Saccharophagus degradans 2-40: one gene and its partner. The protein of the gene in region 1 binds, or shares a complex with, the protein of each later gene. Links are inferred from orthologs where the notes say so. Each region holds a gene or a part of one and is shown on either strand. Other genes may lie near its edges.

Evidence for each region. The genes of interacting proteins can lie anywhere in the genome.
Region 2: the proteins of sdhA (region 1) and SDE_RS11795 are in contact, whole or in part, in a crystal structure (PDB 6C12), measured with the Escherichia coli proteins. The link is inferred for Saccharophagus degradans 2-40 from one-to-one orthologs.

Annotation. Positions count from the first base shown.
Region 1 is NC_007912.1:2,692,094-2,697,926, forward strand. Bases 1,843-4,746 are described here. They hold sdhA (succinate dehydrogenase flavoprotein subunit), read right to left. Parts: upstream 4,229-4,746; coding sequence 2,456-4,228; downstream 1,843-2,455. Other genes in these bases: SDE_RS11055 (succinate dehydrogenase iron-sulfur subunit), read right to left, coding at 1,843-2,417; sdhD (succinate dehydrogenase, hydrophobic membrane anchor protein), read right to left, coding at 4,232-4,600; sdhC (succinate dehydrogenase, cytochrome b556 subunit), read right to left, coding at 4,594-4,746. In the rest of the region: SDE_RS11050 (2-oxoglutarate dehydrogenase E1 component), read right to left, coding at 1-1,469; more of SDE_RS11055, read right to left, coding at 1,713-1,842; more of sdhC, read right to left, coding at 4,747-4,968; gltA (citrate synthase), read left to right, coding at 5,539-5,833. UniProt on the Escherichia coli protein: Two distinct, membrane-bound, FAD-containing enzymes are responsible for the catalysis of fumarate and succinate interconversion; the fumarate reductase is used in anaerobic growth, and the succinate dehydrogenase is used in aerobic growth.
Region 2 is NC_007912.1:2,859,293-2,865,004, forward strand. The notes cover bases 1,158-3,940. They hold SDE_RS11795 (succinate dehydrogenase assembly factor 2), read right to left. Parts: upstream 2,781-3,940; coding sequence 2,535-2,780; downstream 1,158-2,534. Other genes in these bases: nadB (L-aspartate oxidase), read left to right, coding at 1,158-1,961; SDE_RS11790 (hypothetical protein), read right to left, coding at 1,983-2,486; SDE_RS11800 (YgfZ/GcvT domain-containing protein), read left to right, coding at 3,005-3,940. Also shown: more of nadB, read left to right, coding at 294-1,157; more of SDE_RS11800, read left to right, coding at 3,941-3,973; SDE_RS11805 (HDOD domain-containing protein), read left to right, coding at 4,005-4,841; SDE_RS11810 (NAD-dependent succinate-semialdehyde dehydrogenase), read right to left, coding at 4,943-5,712. UniProt on the Escherichia coli protein: An FAD assembly protein, which accelerates covalent attachment of the cofactor into other proteins.

The DNA.
Region 1 (5,833 bases):
GTAGTTTTGTGCGAACGAATAGCCTTGTACATTAACGGCTGAGTAGATGAAGGCTCATCGGTTTCGTTGTGGCCACGACGGCGATAACAAACCAAATCAATAACCACATCTTTCTTAAATTCGTTGCGGTAATCTGCTGCCAATTGAGTAACGTAAACAACCGCTTCTGGGTCGTCACCGTTAACGTGGAAGATCGGTGTTTCGATCATTTTTGCCACGTCGGTACAGTAAGCTGTAGAGCGTGCGTCGTCTGCACGGCTAGTAGTGAAACCTACTTGGTTGTTAATTACCAAGTGCACAGTACCGCCAGTTTTGTATGCGCGGGTTTGTGACATTTGGAATGTTTCCATCACAACGCCCTGACCAGCAAACGCAGCATCACCATGTACTACAACAGGCACTACGGTGTGGCCGTCTTTGTCGCCGCGGCGATCTTGACGTGCACGTACAGACCCCTCAACCACTGGAGATACAATTTCCAAGTGAGATGGGTTAAACGCCAACGCAAGGTGCATTTCGCCACCAGGAGTCATTACGTTTGACGAGAAACCTTGGTGATACTTAACGTCACCAGAGGTATCTACTAGCTTCTTACCTTCAAACTCATCAAACAAATCAGATGGGTTTTTACCAAGAATGTTCACCAGCGCATTTAAGCGGCCACGGTGAGCCATACCCAATACCATTTCTTTGGCACCGTATTCGCCAACACGACGAATTAACGCATCAAGCAATGGAATGAAGCTTTCGCCCCCTTCCAAACCAAAGCGCTTTGTACCTGGGTATTTGCTATCTAAATGACGCTCTAAGCCTTCGGCTGCAGTCAAACGACGCAAGATATTGCGCTTAGCTTTAGGGCCGAAATCTGGCTGAGAACGCGAACGCTCTAAGCGGTTTAACAACCAGCGACGCTCTTCGTAGTTAGTAATGTGCATAACTTCTGCGCCAATGTTGCCGCAGTAAGTTTTTTCTAGGTCTGCAATGATGTCTTTCAGCTTGGCTTCTTTGTAGCCAAATGCGAGGTCACCGGTTTGGAATACAGAATCTAAATCGGCTGTATTCAAGCGGTGAAAGCCCAAGTCTAAATCAACAGGGTTTTTAACTGCGCGTAGATTTAGCGGATCGATATTGGCTTTTTGATGACCGCTTAAGCGGTAGGCATTTACCAACTGAACAACTTCTACCTGCTTGCGCTCGTGGGCAATATCGCCACTACCAGCACCGGGCACAATTATTGGACGCGCGCGGTTTTTACCGAGCAGCTCGAAATACTTAATGATTTCGGAATGGTTTACATCTTCGCTAGCGCTGCCGTTAACACGGGGTAACTTATCGAAGTAGTCGCGCCACTCTTCCGAAACGGAATGAGGGTCTGACAGATAGGATTCGTACTGATCTTCTACATATGCGGCGTTACCTCCAGATAGATGCGAGGTTTTCCACAATAACTCCATGATACTTTCTTGCATTTCGCCCACCGTATGACAGGGCATGTTTCGGAACAGCACAAAATACCAACAAGTATTTTATTGCCGCTCTTTAACCCTGCTATTCGCAATGACGCCCCTGTACAAAATAGTTTGACAGAGGCTTAATTTAACTTTGGCCACCCTTGTGAGGCGGCCACACCACATAATTTACTAAGCTAGTAGCTTATTGCCTGTTTTTCAGGTCTTACTTGCTTTTGCGGGTAACTGGCGCATTGTCCAGACTTAGGTACCTCGCTGCAAGAGCATATTGCGAATATGTCCAATTGCACGCGTTGGATTTAAGCCTTTTGGACATACGTCCACACAATTTTGAATGCCATGACAACGGAATACGCTGAAAGGGTCATCCAAATTAGACAAGCGGTCGTCGGTAGCCGTATCGCGGCTATCTGCCAAAAAGCGATAAGCCTGCAACAAGCCAGCTGGGCCAATAAATTTATCTGGGTTCCACCAGAAAGATGGGCAGCTAGTAGAGCAACAAGCGCACAAGATGCACTCATATAAACCATCTAACTTTTCACGATCTTCTGGCGACTGCAAACGCTCAATAGCGGGTGCAGGCGTGTTGTTTTGCAAATAAGGCTCAATTTTGCGGTATTGCTCATAAAACTGAGCCATGTCTACCACCAAATCGCGCACTACTGGCAAGCCTGGCAATGGGCGCAATACTAACTTGCCCTTTTTTACACACTCAGACAGAGGTGTAATGCACGCCAAGCCGTTTTTACCAGCAATGTTCATACCGTCAGACCCACACACACCTTCACGGCACGAGCGACGGTAAGCTAGGCTAGGATCTTGAGATTTCAATAACTCAAGCACATCCAGAACCATCAAGTCTTTGCCTTGCGTGTCCACATCGTAGGACTTCATGTAAGGCTCTTTGTCTGTTTCTGGGTTGTAGCGATAAACTTCTACTTTCAGCATTTTCTCTGCTCTCTATACAATTCGATGCCGGCGAAAACCTAGTAAGTACGAGCTTTTGGCTCGAAGGCTTCCATCGTTTTGGGCGAAAAGTTAACTGCGCGCTTGCCTACACGTTTTTCCCCTGGGAAATACATGGAGTGACACAACCATTCTTTATCATCACGCTCTTGGAAATCATCACGAGCGTGCGCACCGCGAGATTCTTTACGAACTTCTGCGGCAATTGCAGTGGCTTCAGCAACTTCAAACAGGTTTTGCAGCTCAAGCGCTTCAATACGAGCAGTGTTAAACGCGTTGCTCTTATCTTCTAGCGCTACGTTAGCAATGCGCTCACGCATTTCTGCCAACTTAGCAATACCTACTTCCATCATGTCGCCGCGACGGAATACACCGAAGTGGTTCTGCATAATACCCTGCATTTCTGTGCGAAGCGCAGGCGCAGACTCACCGCCAGTAGAGTTATTTACTTTGTTCAAACGAGACATCGCTGCATCCATATCGGTTGCACTTGGGTCGCGCAACTCAATACCTTCACGTAGAGATTTCTCGATAAACAACCCAGATGCACGACCAAATACAACAAGATCTAGCAACGAGTTACCGCCCAAACGGTTAGCGCCGTGTACAGATACACAAGCCACTTCACCACAAGCGTACAAACCTTCAACCACTTGATCATTGCCGTTAGCATCTTGAGTAAGCGCTTGGCCGTGAACGTTAGTTGGAATACCACCCATCATATAGTGACAAGTAGGCACTACAGGGATTGGGTCTTTAATTGGGTCAACATGCGCAAATGTACGCGAAAGCTCCAAAATACCAGGCAACTTAGCGTTTAGCGTGTCTGCGCCCAAATGGTCTAGCTTCAAGAACACGTGATCGGCATTTTCGCCGCAACCACGCCCTTCTAGAATTTCAAGAACCATAGAGCGAGCTACAACGTCACGACCAGCAAGGTCTTTTGCGTTAGGAGCATAACGCTCCATAAAGCGCTCGCCGTCTTTGTTTACTAAGTAGCCACCTTCACCGCGACACCCCTCTGTAACAAGCACACCTGCACCGTGAATACCGGTTGGGTGGAACTGCCACATTTCGATATCTTGCACCGGTACGCCAGCGCGCAACGCCATACCAACACCGTCACCAGTATTGATGTGAGCGTTAGTGGTAGATGCGAAAATACGCCCTGCACCACCAGTAGCCAACACAGTCGCTTTAGACTTAATAAATACGGTTTCACCGTCTTCCATATTGATTGCGATAACGCCGCATACAGCGCCATCTTGGTTTTTAACCAAATCAACCGCAAACCACTCGTTTAGGAAAACAGTGTTATTTTTAACATTACCTTGATACAAGGTGTGCAACAAAGCGTGACCAGTACGGTCTGCTGCTGCACAAGTACGCGCTGCCTGACCGCCGCGACCAAAGTCTTTAGATTGGCCACCAAATGGGCGCTGATAAATACGGCCATTCTCAGTACGAGAGAAAGGCAAACCCATGTGCTCGAGTTCAAACACAGCTTCTGGGCCCACAGAGCACATATACTCAATTGCGTCCTGGTCACCAATGTAGTCCGACCCTTTTACGGTGTCGTACATGTGCCAGCGCCAATCATCTTGCGGGTCGGCACTTGCAATAGCGCAAGTAATACCGCCCTGAGCGGATACAGTATGCGAGCGAGTTGGAAATACTTTAGTTACAACCGCAGTTTTAAAACCGGATTGCGCCATTTGCAACGCAGCGCGCATACCCGCACCGCCGCCGCCAATAACAATACCGTCGAATGTAATGGTTCTCATATTAGCCATTAATTAAAATCCCCACAGAATTTGAACGCCCCAAACCAAATAGGCGAACGTAATAATTGCGTAAACAGACAACGCCACAGTGCGAAGAAATAACGCAGACGAGCCAATCATTCGAGTAGTAATATAATCAGTTAATACGCCCCACAGGCCAATCCAGCCGTGTGCAGCAATTGAAATAAGCACCAATAAAGTAAAGATGCGCACCCATAACTGCTGAAACAACCCAGACCATTCTTCATAGGTCAAACCAGGGTGCATCACCAAATAGGCAACAATAAAAATAGTGTAAGCAGCTAAAACTACTGCTGAAAAGCGCTGTGCAACCCAATCGGATAAACCACTGCGACCAAAACTTGTTACGGCAGTTACCATACCCATATCCCCATTAACACGATAAGTACAACGGACAACGCGACTGCAATCTTTGCACCCAACTTGCCACCTTCTTTTGATTCACCGATACCTAGATCCATGATCAAATGACGCACACCAGCTACCAAGTGATAAGCCAATGCGGCCAACACAGCGATTAGAGCAATTTTTACAAATGGTTGCGCTAAACAATCTTTAAGCTGATTGAAACTTTCTTCAGAAGCGAGGCTCAAATCTAACATCCAAATTAAACCAAGGATGCCAGCAAGTAACACCACACCTGTTACACGGTGGGTAATGGATACCAAAGCAGTTATAGGTAACCGCATGGTAGAAATATCAAGATTGACTGGACGGTTTTTATTCACGGTTTTTTACACCTTGCATTCCGGGGTTGGCAGGTAAGTTTTGCCGCAACGTCACCCTCTAGTTAAATAAAAAAGAAACATAACGCGTTTACTTTCTATTAATTAAGCGAGCGAAGAAACAACAATTTAGACGCCTCGAGGACAAAGTTGCACTTTTGGTGCTAATTGACTCGAACGCCTCTAAAAACGCGGCGAATTATAGAGACGGCTGGCGCAAATTACAAACACTCTTAGGCTCCTGCACACAAATTGGCCTACCCAATTGATATAATGCGCACCAAACTGGTTAACCAAAATAATATCGCCCAGTTTGGGTGCATAAGTGTGCACTTCTTATACAGTAAAGCAGAAATATTTTACTTTGCTTAGGTTTAAGCTACACCCTGAAGGCAAAATGTCTCTATAATTAGCGCGCCGATTCTTTTGGGGTTGGCCTACCATATTGATTTTACGTCCTTGGGGCCCAATTATAGTGTCACCCCTTTTGCCAATGCTGTAGCCCCAAAAGCGCTACACTCAATGGCAGATGTAATTTCTTACAATTTATTCATTTTGTTACAGGAGTCCGTAATGACTGATAAGAAAGCAACCCTTACGGTCGACGGTTTGGACGATTCCATTGAGCTGCCCGTATACTCCGGCAGCGTCGGGCCAGACGTAATTGACGTTCGAGCCCTTACCGGCAAAGGTTATTTCACCTACGACCCCGGTTTCGTATCTACCGCTTCTTGTGAATCGAAGATCACATATATTGATGGCGACAAAGGTGTATTAATGCACCGTGGTTACCCCATCGAAACTCTCGCGGAAAAATCAGACTACTTAGAGACGTGCTATTTACTTTTGCACGGAGAACTTCCTTCCG
Region 2 (5,712 bases), 170 kb from region 1 along the record:
GCGTATTGTGCCTTTACATTAATGGCCACACTGGGCGCAGTTTAATTAGCTGCTTAAAAAAGTGCAGTAATGTACCCGTTTTCTGTTATTTGTAACACAAAAGACTCGGCATGGCGCAAAAAGTTCAATCTAAAAGCGCGTATAGTATACCCAATTACTTGCTCCAGACGCCGCAAAATCAACAACTTAGCGCGGGTACCTACGACGCGATATAAGGAATTACTTTAATAAGTATCATTATTTGTTCATAATTCCGGCAAACGCCCTAACCACATGAAGTATCAGGACCGTAAGTGAAAAAAGCCAAACCCTCTCGCAAAACGCTCGCCCACCCCTCCCAAACACACAATGTCGATGTACTTGTTATAGGTAGCGGTGCTGCAGGCTTAACCCTTGCACTCAATCTTGCTGGGCATTGTAAAGTTGCCGTACTCAGTAAAGGCAACCTGCGTGCAGGCTCAACCTGGTACGCACAAGGCGGTATTGCTGCAGTTTTAGATAATAACGACAGTGTTGAATCTCATGTTAAAGACACACTCGTTGCGGGCGCAGGCCTTTGTCATGAAGACGCCGTAGACTTTACCGTTAGAAACAGCAAAAGCGCGATTGAATGGCTAATCAACCTCGGCGTTAACTTTACCCGTAATGAAGATTCCGAAAACTACCACCTAACCCGTGAGGGTGGCCACAGCCACAGACGAATCATTCACAGTGCTGATGCAACAGGTAAAGCCGTGCACACTACCCTGCTCGAGTCTGCGCAGGTTGCCAAAGGTGTGGAGCTATTTGAAAACTACATTGCACTGGACCTCATTCGACAACCAGACCCAAACAGCAAACGCTTGCGCTGCACGGGGGCCTATGTATTTAACCGCCACCAAGACCGAGTGGAACTGTTTAATGCAAAAGCCGTGGTCTTGGCCACAGGTGGTGCAAGTAAGGTGTACCTCTATACCAGTAACCCAGACAGCGCTACCGGCGACGGAATAGCCATGGCGTGGCGTGCAGGCTGCCGAGTGGCCAATATGGAATTTAATCAGTTCCACCCCACTTGCCTTTACCACCCCAAGGCCAAAACCTTCCTTATTACCGAAGCATTGCGCGGCGAAGGGGCTAAATTGAGATTGCCCGACGGGTCGCAGTTTATGCACAACTTCCATTCGCTGGGCGAATTAGCACCTAGGGATGTCGTAGCTCGCGCAATTGACCATGAGATGAAACGCCTAGGTAGCGATTGCCTGTATTTGGATATTAGCCATCGCACACCAGAGTTTATCGAATCTCACTTCCCTACCGTGCGAGAAAAGTGCTTAGAATTTGGGATAGATATCACCAAGGAGCCAATACCTGTTGTACCAGCCGCGCACTATACCTGCGGTGGCGTTGTGGTGAACAACAAAGGCCAAACCGATTTACTTAACCTTTACGCAATAGGTGAAACCTCATTCACAGGCCTGCACGGCGCTAATCGCATGGCGAGCAATTCGCTACTAGAGTGCATTGTATACGCCCGCTCTGCATCCGAATCGATACTCGCCACTTTAAATAACATTGCCCCACCGCAGGCTTCACCACAATGGGATGAATCGCGGGTAACCAACTCCGATGAAGACGTTGTGATTTCGCACAACTGGGATGAATTGCGCCGCTTTATGTGGGATTACGTGGGCATTGTTCGCACCCACAAACGCTTAGAGCGCGCAACTCATCGCATTAAGCTTTTGCAAAAAGAAATTAACGATTACTACTCTAACTACAAAGTAAGTAACGATTTAATCGAACTGCGCAACCTCGCCGTCGCTGCCGAGCTGATTATTCGCTCAGCCATTCAACGCAGAGAAAGCCGAGGACTACATTATTCCTTGGATTACCCCGAACTATCCCCCATCGCTCAAGATACCATCCTCGTACCCATGAACTACGCGGCACAAAACATTATTGTTCACGCCCCTACACAATAAACAGGTAACCCTAGTATTCGCTCAACTGGAAGTAATTTTTTTACTCGGTTGGGCGATGCACTTCTGCAAGCGCCCTGTTGTTATAGCTACAAATAATGGTCGCAATGGTGACTCGCCTGCCATTTTATTAGCAACAATCGAATCGGGTAATACAATGAGATGTAGCTTCTCTGCCCATAAGCTACCTAAGCCAGAACGTGTGTTTGAAAGCGTACAACTAAGAATAACCAGCCAGCGCGACACATAAGCAATTTCAAGAGAATCGACACCCTCTTTACCTGCGCCACGCCAAACCCAGAAACCTGTCAAGTCTAAACGTAATTGCTGCACTTGTGATAACCGCTTTAAGCGCACACATACAACAAACACGCTATAAGCGAACAAACCGCCCACAAGGCAGCTGAGCGTTAGGGGTAAATCAACAGAAACCCACAAAATAAGCAGGGTTAAACCGCAAAACAAATAAGCAATAAGGAGGATGCGAGAGAGGCGTAAGGGCAAGTCAAAATAGACTGATATTTTCATTATCGTCCCTGATAATGCTATTGGTTTACCGAACTAACTTATGATTGATTAGTCCTGCAAGCCCGTATTATTTAGAATAATCGATACAATTCGTTTTAAGTCTGGCGCTTCTGGTTCGCTTTTACGCATAAACCATTGGAATAAATCTTGATCTTGCTCTTCAAGCAATTTGTGAAATAGCGCCTGATCATCGGCCCCAAGTGTAGAATAAACATTATCCAAAAAAGGGTTTAACACTAAATCTAGCTCTAACATGCCTCTGCGTGAAGCCCAACGTAATTTGTTAATATCCATTCTGTACTCTTAAACAGCGAAATAACAGTTTAGTAAATAGCAGCCAGTGCTAAGCGCTATTAACCTTAGCCAACAATATTGGGCGCAGTATAACTTACGCGCGCCAGTAGCCAAAGAAGAAGTACACGCTGCTAGCGCCCATTGATTTATGACTAAATAGCCGCATATAGGTAAACATGCCATGCAACATACCGCTTTTTCAACCATAAACATGGAACGCTTTAATGTTTGATTGGACCCAATTAAATACTGCCGCAACCACCACGCCAACCTCTGCTAAAAGCTGGCAGTGCGCCATTCCACTCCTCGACCACGTGCTAATAGAAGTGAAAGGCCCAGATGCGGAAAAATTTCTTCAAGGCCAATGCACGTGTGATTTTAAGAGCATTGCCAACGGTAAGTTTTCGCTCGGCGCCCACTGCAACGTTAAGGGGCGCATGGTAAGCAGCTTTACAGCCGCAAAACTGGGGCCAGAGCACTTTGGCTTACGCACCCATAAAAGCAATGCCGAAAAAGCACTAGCCACACTTAAAAAGTATGCGGTATTTTCTAAGGTTAGCCTCGAAATATCTTCATCACTGGCTGCGGTAGCAGTGTTTAATACTCAGGCAAATGAAGTACCGTTTTTTAATGCTACAGCCGAAGTGGGCTGTAGCACAGCGTTAGAGCAAGGTGCGTGTTTAGCCCATACCAACAGTATGCAAGAGCTATGGCTAGCGCGCGAAAACATACAACAATTACTTGAACAATTACCAGTAGCTGCACCGCACTATTGGACGGCCTACAACATTGCTCAAGGCGTTGCCGAAGTAACTGCCGACTCGACTGAGCAATTAATCCCCCAAGAAATCAACTTACAATTGCTTGGCGGCGTCTCGTTTAATAAAGGGTGCTATACCGGCCAAGAAATTGTCGCGCGCATGCACTACAAAGCCACCCTCAAAAAACACATGTATCGCGCCCAACTCGCGCCGTCAACTAGCGCCCCAGCCACTGGCACAGCGCTTATAAACGAAGAAGGGAAAAACGTGGGGCAAGTTGTACAAAGTGTAACCACTGATGCTGGAGCGCAAATTTTAGCCCTAACGCTAGATACCGCTGCACATAGCAAAAATGTGCACTGTGAGGCAAACCCGCAACAAAAACTTCAATGGCTGGCGCTACCATATGCTATACCTTTAACTGAGAATTAAATAATTACCAGTTAAGCAAGGGGCATAGCCTATGGACGCGCTCACCGCCAAAGTTGAGCAAGAAATCATCAAGGCGATTGACCAAGATCGCCTCGTATTACCCACATTGCCAGAAATAGCACTAAAAGTACGCGAAGTTGCCGACGACCCAGATGCCAGCATCCAAACGCTTACCGCGGTTATTTCTAACGACGCAGCACTTACAGCACGCATAATTAAAGTTGCCAATAGCCCCATATTTCGCGCACCGCGAGAAATAGAAGATTTAAATATGGCACTAAGCAGGCTGGGTATGCAGTACACCTGCAACTTGGCTACAGGCTTGGCCATGGAGCAAATGTTCCAAGCCACATCAGACTTAGTGGATAAACGCTTAAGAGAGGTATGGTCGCGCTCGAGTGAGATTGCAGGTATTTGCCATGTATTGTGCAAACACTTCACCAAGCTAAGGCCCGACCAAGCCGCGCTCGCAGGCCTAGTTCATCAAATAGGTATATTACCTATTCTGTCGTTTGCCGAAGAGCACACAGCGCTATTGCGCGACAGCATGACACTAGACAAGATAATTGCCGACATTCACCCGAACTTGGGTATTAAAATACTCGAAGCGTGGGAGTTTCCAACGGAGCTAAGGGTTATTCCGCGCGACCATTTAGACTTTAGCCGTCAGGTACCCCAAGCAGACTACGCCGACTTGGTAACCGTAGCCATGCTACAAAGCTATGCTGGCAGCGATAAAAACCTAGCTAAAGTGGACTACACAACCGTAACAGCCTTCGAGCGACTCGGTTTAGACCCCAACATTGAATCTGCAGAGGCAGAGGATTTAAGCGCAGATATGGAAGCGGCAATGGCCATGCTGCAATAGACTATACATCGCAAGGTGCTACTCAAAAGCGACTCAGGTGCTATCCAATTTGCACCTTGCGATTTAATCTAACCTTTAAGTTTTATTATAAATAAGCGTTACTACAAACCGCCCATCAACATATATTTAGTTTCTAGGTAATCATCCAGCCCCATCTGCGAACCTTCGCGCCCAAAACCAGATTCTTTTACGCCGCCAAATGGTGCCATTTCGTTGGATATGGCTGTATCGTTCACACCTACCATACCCACCTCAAGCGCACTTGCTACACGCCATACTCGGCCTATATCTCTACTGTAAAAATACCCTGCTAAACCAAATGGGGTGTTGTTTGCTAAAGCTATAGCTTCTTCTTCGCTACTAAAGCTATATACAACCGCTACAGGTCCAAATATTTCTTCGTTAAATACATCCATTTGCGTGGTCGCTTCGGTTACCACTGTGGGCGGATAAAACAATGCGCCGTTAAGATGGGTGTGGCCTTCTGCCACAATTGCTTTCGCCCCCTTATTACACGCATCTATAACTAGCTCCGATACTTTTTTAAATGCGGCAGCATTAATTAGCGGGCCAATAGCAACGCCCTCTTCTATACCGTCACCTACTTTTAATTTAGCAACTGCTTCAACTAGCTTTTTGGTGAAAGCCGCTTTAACTTTGTCGTGCACAAATATGCGGTTTACACATACGCAGGTTTGGCCCGCATTCCTAAATTTTGCCGCAATACACCCCGCTACTGCCGCGTCTATATCTGCATCGTCAAACACAATAAACGGCGCATTGCCGCCCAGCTCCATGGAGCATTTTTTAATTGTGGCTGCAGATTGCTCCAACAATGTTTTACCTACTGCAGTAGAGCCAGTGAAGGTTA